4 regions of the Pelosinus sp. sgz500959 genome follow, and region 2 is predicted to be linked to each of the others. Evidence: riboswitches for the same ligand, from Rfam matches in the RefSeq annotation. Region 2 holds a riboswitch; each other region holds the start of a gene.
What was found. A riboswitch is a leader RNA that binds a small molecule or an ion and turns the genes downstream of it on or off. The one in region 2 is predicted to bind cyclic di-GMP.

Region 1 (5,476 bases), on a different contig from region 2:
TTGGTCAAATCGCCTTGGACATCAACTACGATAATATCACCAGGTTCTGCAAGATCAAGAGCTTTACTCAGTAAAAGATTATCCCCTGGACGTGACTTAACGGTAAATGCTGGACCAAGTAATGGCGTATCATTAACCGGACGAATTTTAGAGTTCATGCATGACATACGGTTCATATTGTCTGCGATATTCGCCACGGGGATTCCCTTAAAACCATCAATTAAAGTTTTAGCTGGTTTATCAACATTTGGAAAAATACGAAAGCCTATATTTGACATCACTCATCTCTCCATTCTTATCTTTAATTTACTAACATTGCTCTAAATTCGAAACTTTGATACGATTGCTTGTAAATCTCCTGCCATAGTGGATAGATCCGTACTGGAAGAAGCAATCTCTTGGATAGATGCAGACTGTTCTTCAGTCGCTGCAGATACCGTTTGTGTTTGACCAGTCGTTGCTTTACTGATTTGTGCAATATCTTTTACAGAAGATACAATTTGCTGACTCCCACCTGCCATCTCTTCAATTGCCGCTGAAATACCACGGATTTCATCAGATACATTTTCAACAAGAGAAGCAATCTCAACAAAAGATTGTCCAGCTAGATGAGCAACTTCGGTACCCTTTTTCACTTCATTTGTTCCTTCATTCATAACCATGACAGCCTTATCAGTATCGCCCTGAATCTCTCCGATCAATGTTGCAATTTCTTTTGCCGCTCCGCTAGACTGTTCCGCAAGTTTCCTAACCTCTTCTGCAACCACAGCAAAACCTCGCCCTTGTTCTCCAGCGCGAGCTGCTTCAATGGCAGCGTTTAAAGCTAATAAATTTGTTTGACCTGCTATGCCAGAAATGGTATCAACGATTTGCCCAATTTCCTTTGAGCGTTCACCAAGTTTAGCCACTACCATCGCCGAATTATTCACTGACGTTTCAATGTTGGCCATCTGGCTAGTAACCTTTTGAACGGCTTTGCCACCTTCGAGAGCAGCACTTGATGTTTTTTCGGCTGTAGCAGAAACACTACCCGTATTTGCTGCAATTTGTTGAAGACCTGCCGACATTTGCTCAACAATGTTCATTGTGGTGTCTACAGCCTGCATTTGATTCCCAGTGCCGTTAGCTACATCTGCAATTGCCGTTGACACTTGATCTGCAGCCTGGGCCAATTGCTCTGTATTTGCTGTTAATTCTTCAGAAGAAGCCGACACCATTTCGCTAGCCTCTTGGACTTTTACAATCATTTTTCTAAAATTCTCTATAGCACTAGACACAGCTCGCGCCAATATGCCGATTTCGTCATTAGATGAATGGCTAATACTCACAGACAGATCACCATCACCAATCTTCGCAACTTCCTTAGAAATCTCTTCAATCGGACGTAAGAGTCTCATCAGGAATATCCATGCCACAAATCCAACAATAAGAAGAGTAATCAAAAGAGAAATCGTCATTGAAATTAAACTTGCATAAAAATCGCTTTTAATCTCACTCTTTGGTAAGCTAACAAGAACGAGCCAATCTGTATTTTTAACAGGCACGGCGAGAACCAAAGACTCTCTCCCTGCTAAATCTTGGTATGAAGTAAGATGCCCTGGATCATTTATTACAGTCTGTAAGGTGTTTTCAGGAATCTTTTTCTGTTCTTTTAGTAAGTCACTATTTGTATGGGCTAATAGTGATCCATCTCGAGCAACAATGGCAATTACTCCAGTTTGCCCTACTTTGATTTGGGCCAAAAAGTTTTGAAGTGTTGCTAGGTCGACGGACTGAGCAATCATTCCCACCATTTTCCCATCGCCCCCCTTAACAGGTTGGGTAACAACGACGGAAGGGACTCCTGTCGCCCTGTTAATCAAGACATCACTAATGTGTGATTTTTGATCATTCATTGTATCTTTAAAGAATTTGCGATCGGCTAAACTAGCTCCTATTGCTTTCACTTCATACGGAGTGGTCGCAATACGAGTTCCCGCTGAATTAATAAAAACGAGATGATCAGCTCCCCAAGTCGCAGCAAAATATGTATCGATCTTCCCTTGTATACGAGAAGCATCCCCTGATTTTAAGTCAGGGTCTTCAGCATAAAATTTCCCACTTCTATTAAATGAAGAAAATAATTCACTCACCTCACCAGCAAGCTCAAGAGCTTGACCATTCATATCTATTTGTGTACCATCTAATGTTTTTCCATAAAGAACATACATACCTGATGCACCGACGACAAGACCTGTTACGAGAAGAGAGATTAATAACAATGTAATTGTTTTTGTTTTAATCGACATATTTTTTCTCCTTTATTTTCAAGAATAAACATTAATTTGTTTATAATTGATCTACACTTTTATAATAACTTCAAAGTTGCTCTGCAGGGAAGATAATTCGACAATTATTTACAAAAAAATAACATTTTTAGGCATTCCTTAATACCATAACATCTCTTTATGTTCCTCGTCCACTCTTCCCAGTTTTCCGTCACAACTTTAAATCTTATTTTAAAAAACAATAAAACCTAGACGGATGCCTAGGTTTCAATACCTCTTTCAAGGGTAACCTGGCAATCATAGACTGATAGTCCTTAGATCCATAGCTTTGCGTCCCTACTTTTCAGTAAGTTTGCCAAATATTTTTTTAGTCAATAAACATAGTTAAAATTTACATTTTTTACCAATAAAAAATTTAAGCAGAAAGGCTGTGAAGCAGATATTACTTCACAGCCTTTAGTTTTTCTAATCAGCTTGTTTATAAGGTTATCCCATTATTATTACTTTGTCAACACTTTTATTGATAATGACTATCATTGAGAATATTGTAAATATTAAGTCAATTTTTTAAAAGGATATCAATAACAATTAGCTATTGATCACATTGAAATTGTTAAGTAATAAGTTGTCCTTCGCACTGCTTTCTGTTATGAAAATTATCGTAAGCAATGATCTGTTTTCCTCTTTTTAAGTACATACATATTACGATCGGCGATGTTTATTAACTCATCGATTCTTTGTGCGTCCTGAGGATAGGTCGCAAATCCACTTGAAACAGTAATACTCATTTTTAAACTTCCAGATAGTTCTTTTAATTTTTCTTCAAAGCGATGAACAATTACCTTAATATCATTTTCATCGGCATATGGCGCAATAATTAAAAACTCATCGCCCCCCCAGCGAGCAACCATATCACTTTTCCTGATATGAGTTAACAGCAATGTTGAAAGCTCTTGTAATACGAAATCTCCTTTTACATGTCCATGTGCATCATTGATGGTCTTAAAGTTGTCGCAATCTAAAAGAGCCACACTTAATTTCTCATTGTTTTTCTTCACCTTCGCCAAAAGAGTCGGGAAAATAGTGTTAATAAACCTTCGATTATAACAACCTGTTAGACTATCTTTTTCCGAAAAAAATTTAACTTTATCATATTGGCCACCAGCTTTAAAAGCGATAAATAAAAAAATAACTCCAATGATCGGTGGAGCAGTCAGTGGATAACCCACATAAACATAGGCATATAGTCTCATAACTGTAATAGCCGTTAAAACAATGAGACAAGCAGCGATTCTTCCTGTATATTGCATATCGTCACCCTTCTATCCCAATATATACAATTCTAGAAAATACAGCATTAGTACATTTAATTAATCATTTGTAATTATTAAATCATTAATTAAATTCGTGAATAATGATTATTTACCTTTAATTTTCTTAATTTTTTTCGACTTACTAATTTACTATAAATTAAAGATATTACATTTTATGGTCTTATAAAGAAAACTTGACTTCAGTCCCCAGCCCAGACCAAAGTCTTAGTTACCCTTACTTCTAATCGAGAAAGTGTTATACTTTCTTTTGATTACGTAAAAAAACATGCCCTTTGCTTCTGTTATAATAATCATAGAGCGTATCGCAAAAAAATGATGAATTAACTACGAAAGAGGTGTTTTTTTGGAAACAATCCTAGTCTTTATTCTTTTCTTTGTTTCTCTGCTTATTAGCATTTACAACGAAGTATCAATACTCGTCCCTCTTCTGTTAGGACTTATTGGCTTTACTTTTGTATCCTTACGCAAAGGTTATAGGCTAAGTAGTTTATGTAAGATGATACTAAAAGGCTCACAAAAAGCCCTGATTGTCATTAAAATTTTTGTACTGATCGGCGCAATTACTGCGGTTTGGAGAGCTTGTGGCACAATTGCCTTTATCGTCTATTATGGAACAGCCTTCATGAGTGCAAAGTATTTCATACTGTTTGCATTTTTGTTATGCTGCATCGTATCTTTCTTGCTTGGAACTTCATTTGGCACTGTGGGAACGATCGGTGTTGTTCTTATGGTTATGGCCAAAAGCGGTAATGTAGATATCAATGTAACAGCAGGTGCAATCATTGCAGGTGCCTATTTTGGTGACCGTTGCTCCCCTATGTCCTCCAGTGCCAATCTCGTCGCAGCCTTAACAGATACGAAACTTTATATCAATATTAATAACATGCTTAAAACCACGATCATCCCGTTCTTACTCTCTATCATAGGCTATATTTATTTATCATACTTAAATCCTCTTGCCGTTTATAATCAAGAAATCGGATCTGAAATCTTAAATGCCTTTACGATCAATCCTATTGTATTATTTCCTGCTGTGATTATCCTCCTTCTTGCCGCTTTTAAGATTGATGTAAAACTCTCAATGGGTATCAGTATTTTATCTGGTATATTGATTGGATTCTTTGTTCAACACATTACATTTTTTCAAATGCTCGACTATATAACCACTGGCTACAAAATGGATAAAGTCAGTTTTTTCGCAGAGATCATACAAGGTGGAGGTCTCTACTCTATGCTTAAAGTTTCTCTGATTGTACTCATTTCTTCTGCTTATTCTGGCATTTTTGAAGGCACTGGTTTATTAAGTGAAATTGAAGTTTTTTTTGAAAGACTCAGCGACAAAATCAATTTGTATCCCGCCACAATACTTGCAAGTATCGTCACAGCCGCCTTTAGCTGCAACCAGACTCTTGCAATTATGCTTACTCATCAAATTCAATACAAGATCTATGAGAAAAAAGGTCTTGCCACCTACCAGCTTGCCCTAGACATAGAAAACACTGTCATATTAATATCAGCCCTTATCCCGTGGAATATTGCAGGAGCGGTCCCTGCAGCAGCCCTAGCTGCCGACTCAGGTTTCATCTTCTATGCATTTTATCTGTTTTTAGTACCACTCACTAATTTGTTCACACGAAAAATTCTCATTGAAGAAAGACTTCTTCAATGAGAATTTAATGCACATCCCTAAGCACTTAGTTATTAATGGGAACTATGCAGGAAATTTTTTCAATATGTCGAATTTTAAAAATTAGAAACATCATTAATACTCATTCGATATTAAAGGAGATTTAGTAATTATAGTGACATATATTAATACAAAAAAATGTATTTCTCTACTTTTCCTAATCGTACTCCTAATGATTAGTATCATCT
Region 2 (5,476 bases):
CCGAAACTCATACGAGCTATCCTCAAAAAATCCTGCCCATGAACCATTTAATGGCGTATATCGCTCGAATCGCTATGTACTAAACCTTATGTAAAACCAACAAAAAAACTACTAAGGAGAATATCCTAGATATCCTCCTTAGTAGCTCTTACTTTCTATAGTGGCAATTTATGCCATCAATATCTTAACAGCCTTTTCGACATTGCTACGAAACGAATTCCATATGATCGGCAGGCGTGTTTTTACTATTATTGTGCATTATAATTTAATTTTCTATAATACTGCCATCGGTACCAATGATTACAAAATTCCAGGGAATCATATTGCCGCTGTTTACTAAAGCTTCTTTGACCGCATTCACAATGCCGCCGCAACAAGGTTTTTCCATCCGTAGTACAGTAATACTTTTAAGCTGATGAGCTTTTAGTATTGCTGTTAACTTTTCAGCATAGTTGACGCTATCTAATTTAGGACAGCCAATAATCGTAATTTTATTGCGCATAAAATCATTGTGGATATTAGCGTAGGCAAAAGCCGTGCAATCAGCCGCAACCAACAAATGAGCATTATCAAAATAAGGAGCGTCTACAGGAACCAGCTGTATTTGACATGGCCATTGTCCTAATTGAGATTCAGAAGTTTGCTTACTTTCCTGAACTTGGCTACTTACTTTTTTTCTTTCAATCACTGCAGCACGAGTGCCTGGACAACCGCCTCCTGAGTTGACTGACTCTGATACTTTAGTTTTTCCCATAAGATGTTTTGGTGCAATTTCTCTATCAAAAGCAACTGCAGCACGCTTCTCAATTGTAATAGCCCCTACAGGACAATTAGGCAAGCACTTTCCAAGACCGTCACAGTATGCATCCGATAGCAACTTTGCTTTTCCATCAATGAGTTGTAAGGCTCCCTCTTGACAAGCCGAGGTACAAAGCCCACAGCCAACACATTTTTCTTCATCTATTTTCACAATTTCTCGTAACATAACATTTCCTCCAGTGCAATATATCTTGTATTTCTATCTCATTGTAATACAATATAATAAAAAAAACGGTATCCTTGGCTACCAAAAACAAGGTGGAGATAAATTTGTGTAATAATCTTGGCAAGATCCTGATGGGATCCCCCTTATTTGACAGTATTTCAGCAAATGAATTAGAAAGTATGATTCATTGCCTACAACCTAAAGTCTATACGTATAAGAAAAATAGTTATATTACGATTGGCGGTGAGCCTTTTACAGGATTAGGTGTTTTACTTACGGGGGAAGCCGTTGTTATAAAAGAAAATGTAGCTGGTAGCCGGAATGTGATGACGACGCTAAGAGCTGGTCATATTTTTGGCGAAATGATTGCATTTTCAAGCAAGAAAATTTGGCCTGCAAGCGTATTTGCTCAAACCCCTTGTTCTGTCATATTTTTGGCTCCTGATAAAATTGCAGGCAGTTGTGCCAATACTTGCACAGGCCACACGCAACTTATAAAAAATATGTTATCAATACTATCGGAAAAAGCTCTTTTACTAAATCGAAAAGTCGAATACCTTACAATCAGCAGTATGCGAGGAAAGATAAGTACCTATCTTCTAGAACAGTGTCGATTAGCAGAGAAACAGGTTTTTAATCTCTCCTTAAGTCGTAATGATTTAGCCGATTTTCTAAACGTCTCTAGAACAGCTTTATCAAGAGAAATGGGGCGTATGAGAGATGAAGGTCTTATTGAATTTTATCGTACATCAATAAAAATTCATGACCTTGAAACCTTAAAGAAGATTGCCGACTCATAAAATATTTTTTTCGACATATCTAAGACTTTTGTCCTATATTTCTGGGTTAAAAGTCTTGACTATTTGTGACATTAGTTGTAACATTATAGCAATAATTGAATTATTTCGGCAAACTTATCAAAAGATGAGGACGCAAAACTATGGGTCTAAGGATGTAATATCTATGATTGCCAGGTTGCCATTTATAGGATTTCCTAGGATGCGCAACAGGCAAAATGCCTGTTTTTTTTATTTCTATTGTGATGAAAATCCATATACAATCGATCAATGATGATAAAGGTGGTATTTTTATGAATATCGATATAAGATCTTGGTCATATAAGAAACTAGGCGAGATTTTTGACAAAGACATCTTAATAAAAGCATTCACTAACTATAAGCATCATTTTGAAATTTTTGACGAAGAATCTACAAAATGCATAGAAGTTCAACCTAAAAAAATGGGTATCGTCATTCCTTTTGATCAGAAAAAGAATGCTTCCCATCCATATAGTATGCTGAATGATACGATTATGAAATTCATTATTACAAGCATTTTCGCAATTTTGTTGATCAATATACTAAACATTTCCTTTAGCAATGCCGAAAAACCCACTGTAAATTACGTGAATATACAAGTATCCAGTGGCGATACGGTATGGAGTATTGCATCACGGTACGCTTCAGATAAAGAAGATATACGAGAATTGGTCTATACAATCAAGACAATAAACGACCTCAATCATAGTGCATCCATTTATGCAGGGCAAACCTTAAAAGTGCCTACTAATGCTAGTAGTAAAGGAGAATTCAGAATCTCCACAAATAATTTTAAAAATGAATTCTAAAAATCTCCAATTTAAGATTTAAAAATGATCTAAAACTCCTGCAAAAAATCTCATTAGAATTTTTGCAGGAGTTTCTGCCGTTATTATTCAATAATACGCCAAGAACTGCTTAGGTGTAGCCACCAGCAAAACGATTCATTCTTTTAAAGCAGCTGGCCCTAAAAGAGTTTTTAAGGGAAAATGAAATGATAGCAACAGATTGCTGATTGCTATCATTTCAAAAAACTATGTACTTTTTTCATGAAGTGTCAATGCATAATCAAGAGGCAGGGTTTCCATTACAGCCTTATACCAATTAGGAGTGGAGGTTAGTGTACGTAAGTCTGCTGTTTTAAGATAGCCTTTGCATGTCAGACAGACTGTAGCCGACCATCCAGGGAATTCCTCAGCAGTTACAATTTTTAGTTTCTCAGGATTTTCCTCATTACAAAAAGCGCAGCCAATACGTTTATATCTCCATTGTGTCAGACAGGCCCCGCACACTAACAAACGTTTTCCTTGCCCTTTTTCCAGACAAGCAAAGGCGGGGCTATCTCCACATACTGGGCACTCTTTATTATCCCAACTTGCTAAAGAGACAACATCCGTCACCAACTTAGCCATTTTCTCTAAGGCTATTCTACAGGATAAATGTACATAAATATCACCATTTTCGGGCAGAATACCAATCTGTTGCCAGTCTGGATGAATCGACTGCTGATCTAAATATCGCAATACTAATTGTTCTGCCTGAATAGTGGGCAATATTTTTTTTTCACGATCGCTGATCACTTCAATGACCAAACAAACTGCTGCGTTAAGAGGAAATTCATTTTCTCTTAACGCTGACTCATCGTTTGCCAATCGTGTTTGCCATAAATTCTGCAGTACATCATCGGCAGGAACCATATCAATCTGGGCAATATGCTCTTCAAGAAACTCCAAAATCTCAGTAAATTCTTTTTTATTGATCACTTTTTTTCTCCTTTTGCGTCATTTCTCGATACCATTTCCCATGATGTAACTTCGCAAAAGAACGTGATACTGTACCACTCAACATCCCGTTAATCGCTTCTTTTGATCCTGGATGCAGCAAGCCAAGGTACATATGAGCAACAATAACAGCCATCATCAAAAATGCGGCAATATCGTGCACAGGATACGCCCAGCGGATAATCCCAAGGGGAATGGAATCAGCATACCACATCATGAAACCAGTGATCGTTAATATCCCACCATCAATCAAGATCAGTAAGGAATTGACTTTTTCACCAGAATTAAACCGACCTTGCTCTGGCAAATTGGCATGACCGCCCAAAAACTCTTTAGGAAATTCTTTCAAAAATGCAATATCTTCTTTACCCCAGGTTGTAATATCCTTGATCCAACGAGTAAAAGCTGGGCTATCCCCAATGATAAACAAGAGTAAAGTACCGAAAGAAAATACAACACCAGCAATCCGATGAACAATTCGTGTCTCTTGTACACCACCAAATAAACTGGCTAAAAAGTGAAAATGAGGGGAGAGCACAACCAATCCAGTTACTACGAGAGTAAAGAAACTAAAGGTGTGCACCCAGTGACTGATTCTTTCAATCAATGAAAATCGTTTAATACGATCATTATTCATCTTTGCTCACCCCCCTGTCCTTCGGTGAAGCAGAATGATGATCAGCCTTTTGCCCTCTAGTTTTTATAAACCCGACTGTCGTTGCGAGCAAGGCTCCAGCAATTGCTACGCCTCCAAAAGGACGTACCAAGTCTTTCCACACATCCACGGACATGGGTACAGCTGGATCATTTGGCAAGTGATAAACCTCAGGTTTTCTGAGTAAAATATAGGTAAAGTTAATTCCATCAAGTTTAGGAGCATCATATAAGACTGCCTCAGGATGCACGGACCTTATTTGTTCGAAGCGTTTTTTTGCCATGGTCATAATTTCATCCCGCGTCCCGTATACAAGTGCTTCTGGCTGGCAAGTTTGCACACAAGCAGGCTTAAGACCATTTGATACCCGCTCAGGGCAACCTGTGCACTTATAGGCTTTGTGGGTTTTAGGATCAACACGGGGCACATGAAAGGTACAATTCGTCACACAATAACCACAACCGATGCATTTATCATGATCAATGACAACAAACCCCTTGTCTGTATGGGAAATCGCATCATAATTACAAGATTTTTGGCAAGCGGCTTCACCACAATGCATACATTGTTGCTTAAAAAACAGCCACTCCATTTTGCTTTGATCCCAAACTTCCTTAAAAGTAATGAAAGTCCAGGTTTTCGGGGTCAGGTTGTCATGAGTTTGATAACTACTGGTCAAGGTTGTCTTCTCCGCTGGCAGACTATTCCACTGCTTACAGGCAATCGAACAGGCTTGGCAAGCAGTACATTTGGATGCATCAAATAAAACGCTCATTCTCTCAGCCATCTTATTTCACCTTCCTTACATTAACCAACAAAGCTTTAAATTCAGGTGTTCCTGCCGCAGGATCAAAAGCCGCATGAGTTAGTGCATTAACACTCGGACCAGTCGCAAGTCCAGCATAACCCCAACCAAAAGGCATGCCTACAGTGTGACTTACTTTGCCGTTAATTGTAAGGGGCTGAATACGCTCCGTTACCATGGCCTTCACTTTAAGAGAGCCTCGCGCCGAAAGAACTTCGACTACTTCACCGTATTTGATATCTAACTTTTGGGCCAGTGCAGTACCAATTTCCAGAAAAGCCTCTGGCATAAATTCTGCTAACCATGGTAAATTCCTGGTTAATGATCCACTACAGAAATGCTCTGTACCAGAAGAATAAGTTGTCAGCACGTAAGGAAATTCTTCAATATTTCCGATGTTTTGTTTATCTTTTAAAGCTTTCCGTGCTTTTG
Region 3 (5,476 bases), on a different contig from region 2:
TTGGTTGTTTTTTTCTGGTTAACTGCCCTCTGTTCTGCCCTTCTTGATAATGTAACAACAGTATTATTATTTACCAGCGTTACCTTCGCAATCAGTGATATTTTACAGCTTAATCCTATTCCTTTTCTAGTTGCAGAAATCATTGCATCCAATATTGGCGGAACTGCGACTTTGATCGGTGACCCTCCTAATATTATGATCGGAAGTGCAACAGGACTTGGATTTAATGATTTTATTATTAATTTGAGTATCCCTATTCTTACGATTACTATCGCAACTAATTTAATCCTGTATTGGCTGTACCGTAAGGATCTCAAAATTGCCGCTGAACAAAGACAACGAGTTATGACTTTGGATGAATCCTCATTTTTGATTGATTTACCTTTGATGAAAAAATGCATTGCAATTCTTTGCTTAACAATCCTTGGCTTCATGTTACACCAATTCCTTCACCTTGATTCTGCAACAGTTGCCATGTCAGGTGCCGCTCTGCTACTATTAATTGGTAAACTTGAACCTGAAGAAGTCTTTAAAGAAATCGAATGGAATACTATTTTCTTTTTCATTGGATTATTTGTTTTGGTAGGTGGTCTTGAAGTCACAGGAATTATTCATATGGTCGCACAATGGGCGATGGATGTAACTCACGGTAATGTGATCATGATGCATTTTTTAATACTTTGGCTATCAGCAATTGGTTCAGCCTTTGTCGATAATATTCCCTTTGTTGCTACTATGATTCCTTTGATCAAATCAATGGGCGAAATCGGCAAGATGGATGTAACCTCGCTCTGGTGGACTTTATCTCTTGGTGCATGTTTGGGTGGAAACGGAACTCTCATCGGTGCTTCAGCCAATGTAGTCGTTTCAAGCCTAGCTGCAGCCCATGGACGGCCCATTTCCTTTATGGGCTACATGAAAATTGCTTTTCCTCTGATGATCTTATCGATCATTATTTCCAATATTTATATTTACTTTGCTTATTTATTATAAAAATTACTTCTTAATTTTCATGGACAAAATAATAAATTTACTTATACAATAGATTACAATGTGAAAAATGATCTGAAAGGTGGTTCTTTATGAAAAAAACTGTAGCACATTCAGAAGTACATATTTCCAAACTCATTAGTCCAAGTCCGAAATATCCAACAGGACGTGTACATGCAGGAGAAATTATGCAGCTTATGTATGATACTGCACGACAAGTTGCAACTAAACATGCTGGTACAAATGTGACAGCAATCCGTGTTGATGAGATGCTTTTTCTTCATCCCTTGCGTGTGGGAACTGTTCTTACTTGCCACGCCTATCTAACATTTACTGGTAAAACATCTATGGATATTGAGGTCAATCTTTATGTAGAAGGTTTAGAGCCCTCAAAAGCGGCTCTTACATCTTACTTTACCATGGTTGCCTTAGACGAACATCACCAACCAACTACAGTACCAGGATTAAAATTAACGACTGACTCCGAAAGAATTAAATTTGAACAAGGAAAACAACGCTATGCGTTACACCACACCGTTGCAAAAAACATTCTTCTATGACTCTGATCCGAGACGTTTTGTAAAAATATGAAAAAATATAGTTGTTAAAAGAGAAATTGCCCTTACTATTGACGCAAGGGCAATTTTTTTATTGATTCTTAGAAAAATTTCAGAAGAGATTATTCTCTACAGTCCAAGGGGTAACCCTATTTCTCCCTGCTATTTTACTTTGATACATAGCTTTATCTGCTTTTTTTAATAAATCGAATATCATATCACCATCTTCAGGGAAAGAAGAAACTCCTGCACTAAATGTAATTGTAGTTTCATGGTCTCCCTTTCCAATAAATGTTTTGTTTTCAATTATTCTTCTTAATTTATTAGCAAACTCTACTGCCTGTTTTTTATCTGTCTCTGGTGCAAGTATAACAAATTCCTCTCCGCCAAACCTACCAATAGAATCTGATTTTCTACAGAATTTTTTTAACACTTGTGCAAAATCAAATAAAAGTTTATCTCCAAGTAAATGTCCATGAGTATCATTAAAATGTTTAAAATTATCAATATCAATAAAAATAATACTCATTTCAGTCAAATGTCTTTTCGCTAAGGATAAATTTTTTTCAAATATAACATTTAAAGCATTCTTATTATAGATATGGGTAAGACAATCATGCATGGTTTGTTTTTGCAGTACATCAACTAATTTGAGAATTTTTATTGCTTCACAAACCTGTAAACCAAACATTTTGAGCAAAAATATTTCTTGAGTAGAAAATGGATCGACTTTTTTCCTTGCAACAGTGATACATCCTGTACTCATCTCTTTCCCTTTCAGTGGAACGCTGACAACAGATCGTATACCCTCTTCACGAAAAATTGCCCTGTTATTACAATCCATCACTCGAGTAATATCAGCATGTACAAAGGGTTTACTATCAGCTACCACATGACCAATAATTCCCTCACCAAGTTGGATCGAAGACTTGGATAGATAGATTTCAGAAAGTCCATACGCCCTAATAATTTTAAGTTTTCCACTTTCTATATCAAAATCTCTTATAGCAACAGCATCAGCATTTGTGATAAGAATCGTCGTTTGAATAATATAATCTAAAATATCATCCATCTCAATACCGTCGACTAACCGTTGTGAAATAAAAAACATTTTTTCTAAAGTTTCATCACTAGGTAGGACTGAAAACATCTCTACACCTCATACATTCTGATTTTAGCGACCAAAATTTTAATTATTTTCTTCTTCACCATTTTCTAAATTTTCCCTATTAATAATTTCAATTTCTTTGTAAAGCTCAAAAACATCGCAAATTAACTCATCTATTTCCATTTCATTGATATGATCTTCAGCTTCTTCTTGCTCGTTAATAAAAAATCCCCCTCAAAAAAAAAACTACCAGGCACATCAAATCATGATGCAACCTGGCAGTCATAGAATCATACTATCGTTAGACCCAAGGCTTTGCGTCCCTGCCTTTCGGAAGGTTTGCTTATAATTCAATTTTATAAGTATCAAAAATACTTCTTATTGGACTTTATTAAGTATAATTCAATATCCAACTATATTCTATTATCCCTGTAAGCTAATTTTTTAGCGAAAACATAAGAAATCTTTATCCTCAAACAAAATTTACCATTACTTTTTAATGTTTTTTTATAAATTGACTAATACTATATAATTTTAATGCCACTGCAAGAGCTAAACGTGTCTCGAATAAATCAATCGATACTCCTAAGATTTTTTCAATACGTTGTTTGCGAAAAATCACTGTTTTAGGATGGAGAAACATTTTTTCTGCTACTCTTTTCAAAGTTGAACTTTTTAAAATTTCATCCAAGGTAATTAGAAAATTTGTCCCCTTATCTTGATCATAACTGATGAGTTTACCAAGTTGTTCTCGTATAAATTCATCCGAACTTTCATTTCCTATACTTCGAACGAGAAGCTGTAGAATCCCCAAATCTTTATAATGATAGGTCCCTTCTAATTTCTTACCATGGCATTGGGCTGCAACGGTAGCACTCCATGCTTGCCAATAAGCTTTACGAAAACTATCAAAACCCCTTTGTACGCTACTAATTCCAACCATAACTTGTAACTGAGGATTATTTTTTTTGATTTTTTCTAGTAAAAAATCAGCAAAAAAAAGACTACGTTCTTCATTTTCTTCCTGCTTTTCAATATAATGATAGATAATCCCTATATTATTTTTACACTCCCAGACAACATACTCTTTACTCTCACTCAATATTTCTATTATAAAATTTTTTTCTTTTTCGTTATCAACGAAGCTTTCACTCACTAATAAACAACAAAATAATGGACGTGAAAGGTCAATGCCCAACTTTTTCATGGAACGGCTGACAATTTCATTGACCTGTATACTTCCTGTGATAATATCATTTAAAAAATCACTTCTACGTCTTAATTCATAGAGAAAATTTAATACATTCTCAGCCTGTTTACGATCAGTAATATCATGCAACGTACCTAAAGTACCTATTATGTTTTCCTCTTTATCCATCCTAGGTCGCATATAGATCTGTGCCCACCGCAATTCACCTTTTCTAGTGCAATAACGAATTTCATAACGACAATATTTTTTGTCTCCTCGTATGACAGCTAAGAACTGTTTTTGCTGAAAATCTCGATCATCTGAACTTATATAATTCAAAAAGTATTTTCCTAAACTTTCTTCGCGACTAAAACCTGTAAGTTTCGTCCAAGTAGGGGTTAAAAAAGTCCATAATCCATTTTTATCAGTCTGAAAGATAACACCTTTCATATTATCAATAATGGCCTTGTATTTTTTCTCTATATGTACAAGTTTACTTTCAAGATTATTGATATGTAGTACTAATTTGTTCTTAGACTCTCGACAATTACTTTTAATCTCTTCACTACATGTGATGCCACATTCAAAATCTTTACTAATTTGTTTTCCCCTATTATCCAAAAGGCATCTCTCCTTCTGAGTTGTTAGCGATACTGAATTAACTACTCTTACCAGAAATTATGAATTAATCTTATTTCTTCTTTTACTTAAAATACATACTCTTTCATTGCTTATGATATTATACTACTATCTGGTAAAATTCCATAGCTTTTGCCACTATGTCTTGATAAAAAATTAAGAAAAGACTTGGCTTGTGCCAAGTCTTCAGACGCAGGCAGAAGCCTTAGCCGTTCTTACTTGTAATCGAGAAAGTGTTATACTTTCTGATTACGTAAAGAAAGGCGAGGTAATCGCTACCTCGCCTTTCTTTAGTTTGTAATTAATAGTTTACTCTTTTTAAAATAATAATAATCTACAAAGTTTTTGTATGTTTCACGCGATAGTTCTTAATCATTCCCACTCCATTTTCAATTAGAACGAAAAGAACTGGGATTAAAAAGATTCCAAGAGTTGTCGCTGCTAGCATACCACCTACAACCGCTGTCCCCATGGAATTTCTCGCACCGGCACCAGCGCCAGTAGCAATAACCAGAGGCAAACATCCAATAATAAAGGCTAGTGACGTCATTATGATTGGACGCAAGCGTAATTTAGCCGCTTCAATGGCTGCCGAGACTGGATCCATTCCTCTATCTACCCTAACTTTCGCATATTCTACAATTAGAATAGCATTTTTAGCTGCTAATCCAATCAGCATAACCATACCAATTTGCATGTAAACATCATTTTGTAAATTACGTACATATTGGAACAAGAATGCACCGAATATCCCCGTCGGAACTGATAAGAGAACAGCAAATGGAATACCAAAACTCTCGTAAAGAGCTGCCAAACATAAGAATACAAATAACAAAGCAAAACCAAAGACAAAAGGAGCACGGCCTGCTGATATTTTTTCCTCACGACTCTGATCAGCCCACTCATAACTAAAATCAGTTGGCAAGGTTTGTGCTGCCACTTCTTCGAGGGCCGCTAAAGCTTGCCCTGAGCTATAGCCAGGTGCTTGGTTAC
Region 4 (5,476 bases), on a different contig from region 2:
ATATCACACTCTTGAAGAGCTTGGATAAAACTTTCTGTCTCCCAATTACACCCCTCTATCTTGCTACGGCTTTTAGGAAATAGTTTGACAAACTCTTGAGCCTTAGCTACATTGCGTGTACCGACTATGACTTTCTTAATACCATATTCGAGTAGACCATAGACAACAGCCCGTGCTGCCCCGCCCGCTCCCATAATAACGGCAGTTTTATCTTTTATTGTAATACTTTTTGCGGTTAAGGATTGGATAAAGCCTTGGCCATCTGTATTATAACCAATACATTTACCATTTTTTATAACAATGGTATTTACAGCCCCTGTTAACTGAGCACTTGGATGAATTTCATCCAAATAAGGCATGACGGTGACTTTATGTGGGATAGTGACATTCATTCCAACAAACCCCATAGCCTTTAAACCTGCTATAGCTTGACCTAAATGATCAGGTTCAACAGGTAGAGGAACATAAATATAATCAAGAGTTAATGCTGCAAAAGCCGCATTATGCATGAGTGGTGATAAAGAATGTCCCACTGGGCATCCTAAGATACCTAAAGTTTTTGTTTTTCCTGTAATCATATGACAACTCCATTTCATGTTTTAGCTACTTCATTAATCCTTTAGCACGCAACATGTCTACTGCCACTTTTTCTAAACGACGAGTAATGCGAGTACCAATGAATTCTTTAGCGCTTAAAGGTTTAACCCAAATTGTAAATAATCCTAAGCGATTGCCACCAAGAACATCTGTGAATAATTGATCTCCAACAACTGCCACTTCTTCTTCTCTTAGCTCCATACGAGTCAATGCCTGACGAAATCCTGATTTTGCAGGCTTATAAGCTCTAGAAACAAAGGGTATCCCAAAGATTCCAGCAATTGTTTTAACTCGCTTACCCATGTTATTTGATACTAAACAGATTTTAAATCCTCGAGTTAACAGTTCCTGCAACCATTGAATCATTTCGGGTGACATGGTAGGACTATCCCAAGGTATTATGGTATTGTCTAAATCAAAGATGATGCCTTTAATTCCTTGTTGGTGTAGAACCTGAGGTTCAATTTCATATAAAGATTTTATGATTAAACTTGGACATAAAAGATTGTACAACTATTTTGTACCTCCAAAAATTAGACTCTTGCAATCTTTCTTCTATTTCTACATTCTACATTCTACTAAAAATTTTATTAACATAGCTTTGTATTCATCAATACAAAGTTAACAACTAGTTACCCCAGTTATTAACTGTAATACTTGGAGTTGAACCCCCAGTAATAAGGCTAATCGCATTGGCGTTTGGTATGATCGTTGGAGTGTTTGATACACTGAGTGAGCCATTTGTATAGAGACAACCAATAGTCGGATTATTACTAATTTGCGTTTGACCTGAAGCTGAAACAAATAATGTATTTGGCGCATATACATTACTATTTATGTTAAATGGCCCTGTTGTTATAACTTGGGATGCAGCTCCGCCAATTACGACATCATTCGTAAATGTGGACCCATTAGCGTAAATAAAAGCAATCGCATTTGAATAAGTATTACTCTTATTTATAGAACTGCTATTTGCAAAGTTAACATTACTTTGTGCTTCTAGCGTTACAGTCCCTCCATTAATATAGCAACTATTACTAAGGTTTATAGAGTTTTTCAATGAATAAATCTCTGATTTCCCCTTAATCGCAGCTTGAATGTAATTATTATTGTCAGTCAAATTTATTTCTTGATTAGCAATTATCGTCACATTGCCGTTATCACTCTTGATGTATGATGCACCTGACATACTCAGACTACCAGATACATAAATTTCTATATTACCCTTGGAATTGATGTAACTACCGTTACTTAGATTTGCATCGCCATTTATATAGATTTTCAAATTTCCATTACTTGCAGTAATCCATCCTTTGTTATAGGATGATCCTTTATTTGTTAAATGTAAACCATTCGTAGCATATAGCGTTGTATCTGAGGATCCTGCGATTAAGCCGCCCCCAAAGTCTGAAAGAGCAGTACTATAATAGACTGAATTAGGCATAGATGCGGTATTCGGTCCAGTGATTATATCGGCACCAGTTGGTATCGATGTAGATATTACAGGTAACGTCGGCAAAGGAGGTATTACAACAGATAAGGTGCCAATATCAGGGTCAATAACATACATAGCACTCGTTAGCCAATCATGCCACCCTGTAGGAATACTCGTTACATGAAGCTTTCCTTGAAGAAAATTATATCCGCTGTCAATTTTCACCTTGTTGCCACCAGCGAGGCCCATATCTCCTTTTATATTCGGACCATTTCCACCCCATATATAAGTATCATTTTTACTATACAAGGCATATTTATTTAAAATACTTGCACCACTATTACCAGTCACTGTTACTGTTACTGTCACCTTTTTTATAGTTCCTCTAACCTTTCCTATAGACGTTATAGTATAAACTCCACCTACAGCAGGATTTACTGGAACAACTTGTGCACTAGCTAATTCAGTTTTAACATGGTAACTTTTATTTTGATCAGTACTTAAACTTTGCCAAATCGGTGTACTGTTAGCATCTAGCCATGTCCAATCTTGATTTTTTTGATAAAACATAGAGATAGCCCTTTTAGCCCCAGCTTCAGCCGCAAATTGAGCTTCGATAGCATCGCTGTTCGTCTTTGACATTCGCAGATCACTATTTACAAGCGTATTAGCCGTACTCGCCAAAATAGCTAAAAACATTACCATTATGATTGCCACCATTGTAACAGAACCTCTTTGCCTATTAATCATACTACACCTCACTGAGATAAATTTGTCATGAAAACACCAGTATCAATAACAACGTCTCCAAAGGAATTATTTTTAGGGCTATGTAATATGACAGTTACTTTGAGAATACGACCATCCGTAGCATCTCTTGTAAATGAGACTGTTTTTACAACATTAGGCGTAATTGCAGTTGTACCTTTCATTAATTTACCAGCATCCTGTCCACTACCGATTTGGATCGTATAGTCGATAGTGTTTATTTTATAATTTATACTACTTTGACTAACGCCTTTTTCTGGTGAGGTAACCTCTGTAGCATTTCTCAAATCATCGATGACGGTATTAATTGCAAGTCGAGATTGTTGAAACTCATAAACTTGTTTTTGGCTAAATTGATATGATTTTATTGCTACACTCAAAACATTAAACAATCCTGCCAATGTAATTGTCATGATTGCTATGCCAATTACCAGTTCGACTAATGTAAATCCTTTCCGATTAGATAAGAGCGTAGTCATTTTCTTTCTCCATAGTAATAATAGGTTATAAATTCCAATTGTTTCGTCCCTGTTGGTTCACTCCAGTTCACTGTGGCTCTTACAGGGATAGTATCGGCATGCAAATCAGCTGGTACATCTTCTGCAGGGACAACTTCAGTTATTACAGTAAATGTCATACCATTGCTCGTACCATTACTTTGAGATACAGTTTTAGTCGTTGCCCATACCGTGCTGTTGCGATCTTGTTTTTGACCGTCATGAACCTTTAGTCTAGATAATTGTTCATTCGCAATATAAGCTGCTTTATTTTGATTATCCGTTGCAACTGTGCCTTTTGTACTTTGCATAAAAATAGCCGCGAGACCAAGCAAAGCCATACTGAGCACGACCATACCAACTAGGGAGTCAATTAAGATAAAGCCTTTCTGATGATTACGCATATTGGATTATCCTTCTTTTATTTTGTTGCTGTATAATAACTAACTTAACCTTTCCCAGGGCATACATAATAATTATCCTTACGATTATAAAATATTTAGCTACTAAAAAATACATATTAAATCCCTCCAAATATTTCATCTCTTATAAAACATTCTTTCTCTTACAATAAATTCCTTCTTATTAACAGTGAAAGTCAAAGAGAACAATTTGAAAGTTACATATCAAGTAAATCAAAATAAAAAACTGCCTGTCTACATCATACAACCCCAATGATGCAACCTGGCAGTCATAGACTTAAACATCGTTAGACCCAAAGCTTTGCGTCCCAACTTTTCAGAAGGTTTGCCTATTATTTACTTATTAGTTTTCGACATTTTACCATAATATCCTTTTTTATCATATCTTTTTTTTCATAAAAGAAATTGTTCAACTTTTCACTAGGACTTTAAACAAGATTATATTTGAAGCGTGTAAACAACTTCTATTGCTTTGAGTAACATTTATTAAAAATAAAAATATAATATCTTAGATGTCGATTTTAAATGGGGATTCAATACCAATCAGGTACTATATCATTAAAATGGGGGACATAAAAATATGAACAAACAATTAAAGATTGTAGCAACAACATTAGTCATGTTACTCTTGTTTATTTCAGTGACATATGCTTCGGGACTGGAGGGTAAACTTACTTTCACTGCAGAAAATGTATATTACGAAGGTACTACAATCGTTATTTATGGCTATTGGTTTAACGATACTAACAAGTATATTCCTTACACAAATTGGGTCAATATGGACGTTTATGCAATAAATCGTAATTTTCAAGAACTGGTTGCAAGCGGGCAATTCACCCAACGTAATTACATTTACTTAGAGCCCGGCGAAGCAAAATATTGGACCTATCGCATACATGATTCTTCCGTTGCTCCCCTACGCTACTGGCGAGTTAACACTACGGTAAATTATCACTGGCAAAATAGTAACGTTGATATCTAAAATAATAAAAATCACGTTTTGAAACAAGGAGATGATTCTCTTGTTTCTTTTTTTCGACAGTTACAATTGTTTTTTTAATCTGCAAGATTCTTTTCTTCTTAAAAAAATCTACTTTGCGATATTGTTAAATTATTTTTTTTACGATGTTCCAACATAAATATCGGATCTGGAGCATCTTGTTTTGGACAAGTAAATCGTATATCTGTCGATATTCCTTGATCATTAAAATCAAAATTCGTTGAAAATATGACTTCATATTGATCTGATAATGATATAAATCCATTTTCAAAAAGTGCATCGTGAAGTTTGCATAAAAGGATAGCATTCTTAGGATTTATCCGTTCCTCTCTTGAAGATTCTATCCAAGTTTTTATGTGACGAGTCATTAGTAATTTGGGATTGGATATTTTACAAAGAGCGCAGGTGTGGTTGTAATTTTCTAATAGTTGTTTGCGTAATTTATTTTCACCTATCCGTATTTTTATATTTCTAAATACATCAGTAGCATCACTATCTATTAAATTTAAGTTAGACTCAATCATGATATCTTCTAAGGTTTTTTCAGATAAATAAAATTGTTCCATTTCATTTTCATTCAAAGTTCCTAATTCTTCAATCAACTTTTTTAAGGTTATATGTGTATAAAACCCTTTAGCATTTTTATTAAATCCATAAAAATGAATAATTGACCAAGAATTCCAACCATCTAGTTTGGTATGACGAGAAATCTTTATCCCTATATCACGCATACTTGTACCTTTTTTAAGAAATTCAT

Region 1: another riboswitch for cyclic di-GMP. It lies ahead of ACAN52_RS15305 (methyl-accepting chemotaxis protein); the one in region 2 lies ahead of ACAN52_RS18675 (LysM peptidoglycan-binding domain-containing protein).
Region 3: another riboswitch for cyclic di-GMP. It lies ahead of ACAN52_RS19780 (diguanylate cyclase); the one in region 2 lies ahead of ACAN52_RS18675 (LysM peptidoglycan-binding domain-containing protein).
Region 4: another riboswitch for cyclic di-GMP. It lies ahead of ACAN52_RS18035 (hypothetical protein); the one in region 2 lies ahead of ACAN52_RS18675 (LysM peptidoglycan-binding domain-containing protein).

What each region holds. Positions count from the first base shown of each region.
Region 1 covers NZ_JBGJZL010000009.1:161,860-167,335, forward strand. The annotation lists gene ACAN52_RS15300 (RraA family protein) at 1-278, opposite strand, end outside; gene ACAN52_RS15305 (methyl-accepting chemotaxis protein) at 321-2,288, opposite strand; cyclic di-GMP riboswitch class I at 2,549-2,634, opposite strand; gene ACAN52_RS15310 (GGDEF domain-containing protein) at 2,924-3,577, opposite strand; gene ACAN52_RS15315 (Na+/H+ antiporter NhaC family protein) at 3,945-5,270, shown strand; gene ACAN52_RS15320 (ABC transporter substrate binding protein) at 5,404-5,476, shown strand, end outside.
Region 2 covers NZ_JBGJZL010000015.1:19,394-24,869, reverse strand. The annotation lists gene ACAN52_RS18685 (4Fe-4S binding protein) at 266-985, opposite strand; gene ACAN52_RS18680 (Crp/Fnr family transcriptional regulator) at 1,090-1,785, shown strand; cyclic di-GMP riboswitch class I at 1,883-1,968, shown strand; gene ACAN52_RS18675 (LysM peptidoglycan-binding domain-containing protein) at 2,076-2,612, shown strand; gene ACAN52_RS18670 (formate dehydrogenase accessory protein FdhE) at 2,838-3,566, opposite strand; gene ACAN52_RS18665 (formate dehydrogenase subunit gamma) at 3,556-4,221, opposite strand; gene ACAN52_RS18660 (4Fe-4S dicluster domain-containing protein) at 4,214-5,026, opposite strand; gene fdnG (formate dehydrogenase-N subunit alpha) at 5,028-5,476, opposite strand, start outside.
Region 3 covers NZ_JBGJZL010000018.1:18,177-23,652, forward strand. The annotation lists gene ACAN52_RS19770 (sodium:proton antiporter) at 1-993, shown strand, start outside; gene ACAN52_RS19775 (acyl-CoA thioesterase) at 1,083-1,550, shown strand; gene ACAN52_RS19780 (diguanylate cyclase) at 1,660-2,697, opposite strand; cyclic di-GMP riboswitch class I at 2,922-3,009, opposite strand; gene ACAN52_RS19785 (PAS domain S-box protein) at 3,152-4,465, opposite strand; gene ACAN52_RS19790 (efflux RND transporter permease subunit) at 4,818-5,476, opposite strand, start outside.
Region 4 covers NZ_JBGJZL010000013.1:96,918-102,393, forward strand. The annotation lists gene ACAN52_RS18015 (shikimate dehydrogenase) at 1-578, opposite strand, end outside; gene ACAN52_RS18020 (YqeG family HAD IIIA-type phosphatase) at 604-1,110, opposite strand; gene ACAN52_RS18025 (pilus assembly PilX N-terminal domain-containing protein) at 1,226-2,782, opposite strand; gene ACAN52_RS18030 (type II secretion system protein J) at 2,791-3,279, opposite strand; gene ACAN52_RS18035 (hypothetical protein) at 3,276-3,701, opposite strand; cyclic di-GMP riboswitch class I at 3,973-4,059, opposite strand; gene ACAN52_RS18040 (hypothetical protein) at 4,300-4,701, shown strand; gene ACAN52_RS18045 (HNH endonuclease) at 4,800-5,450, opposite strand.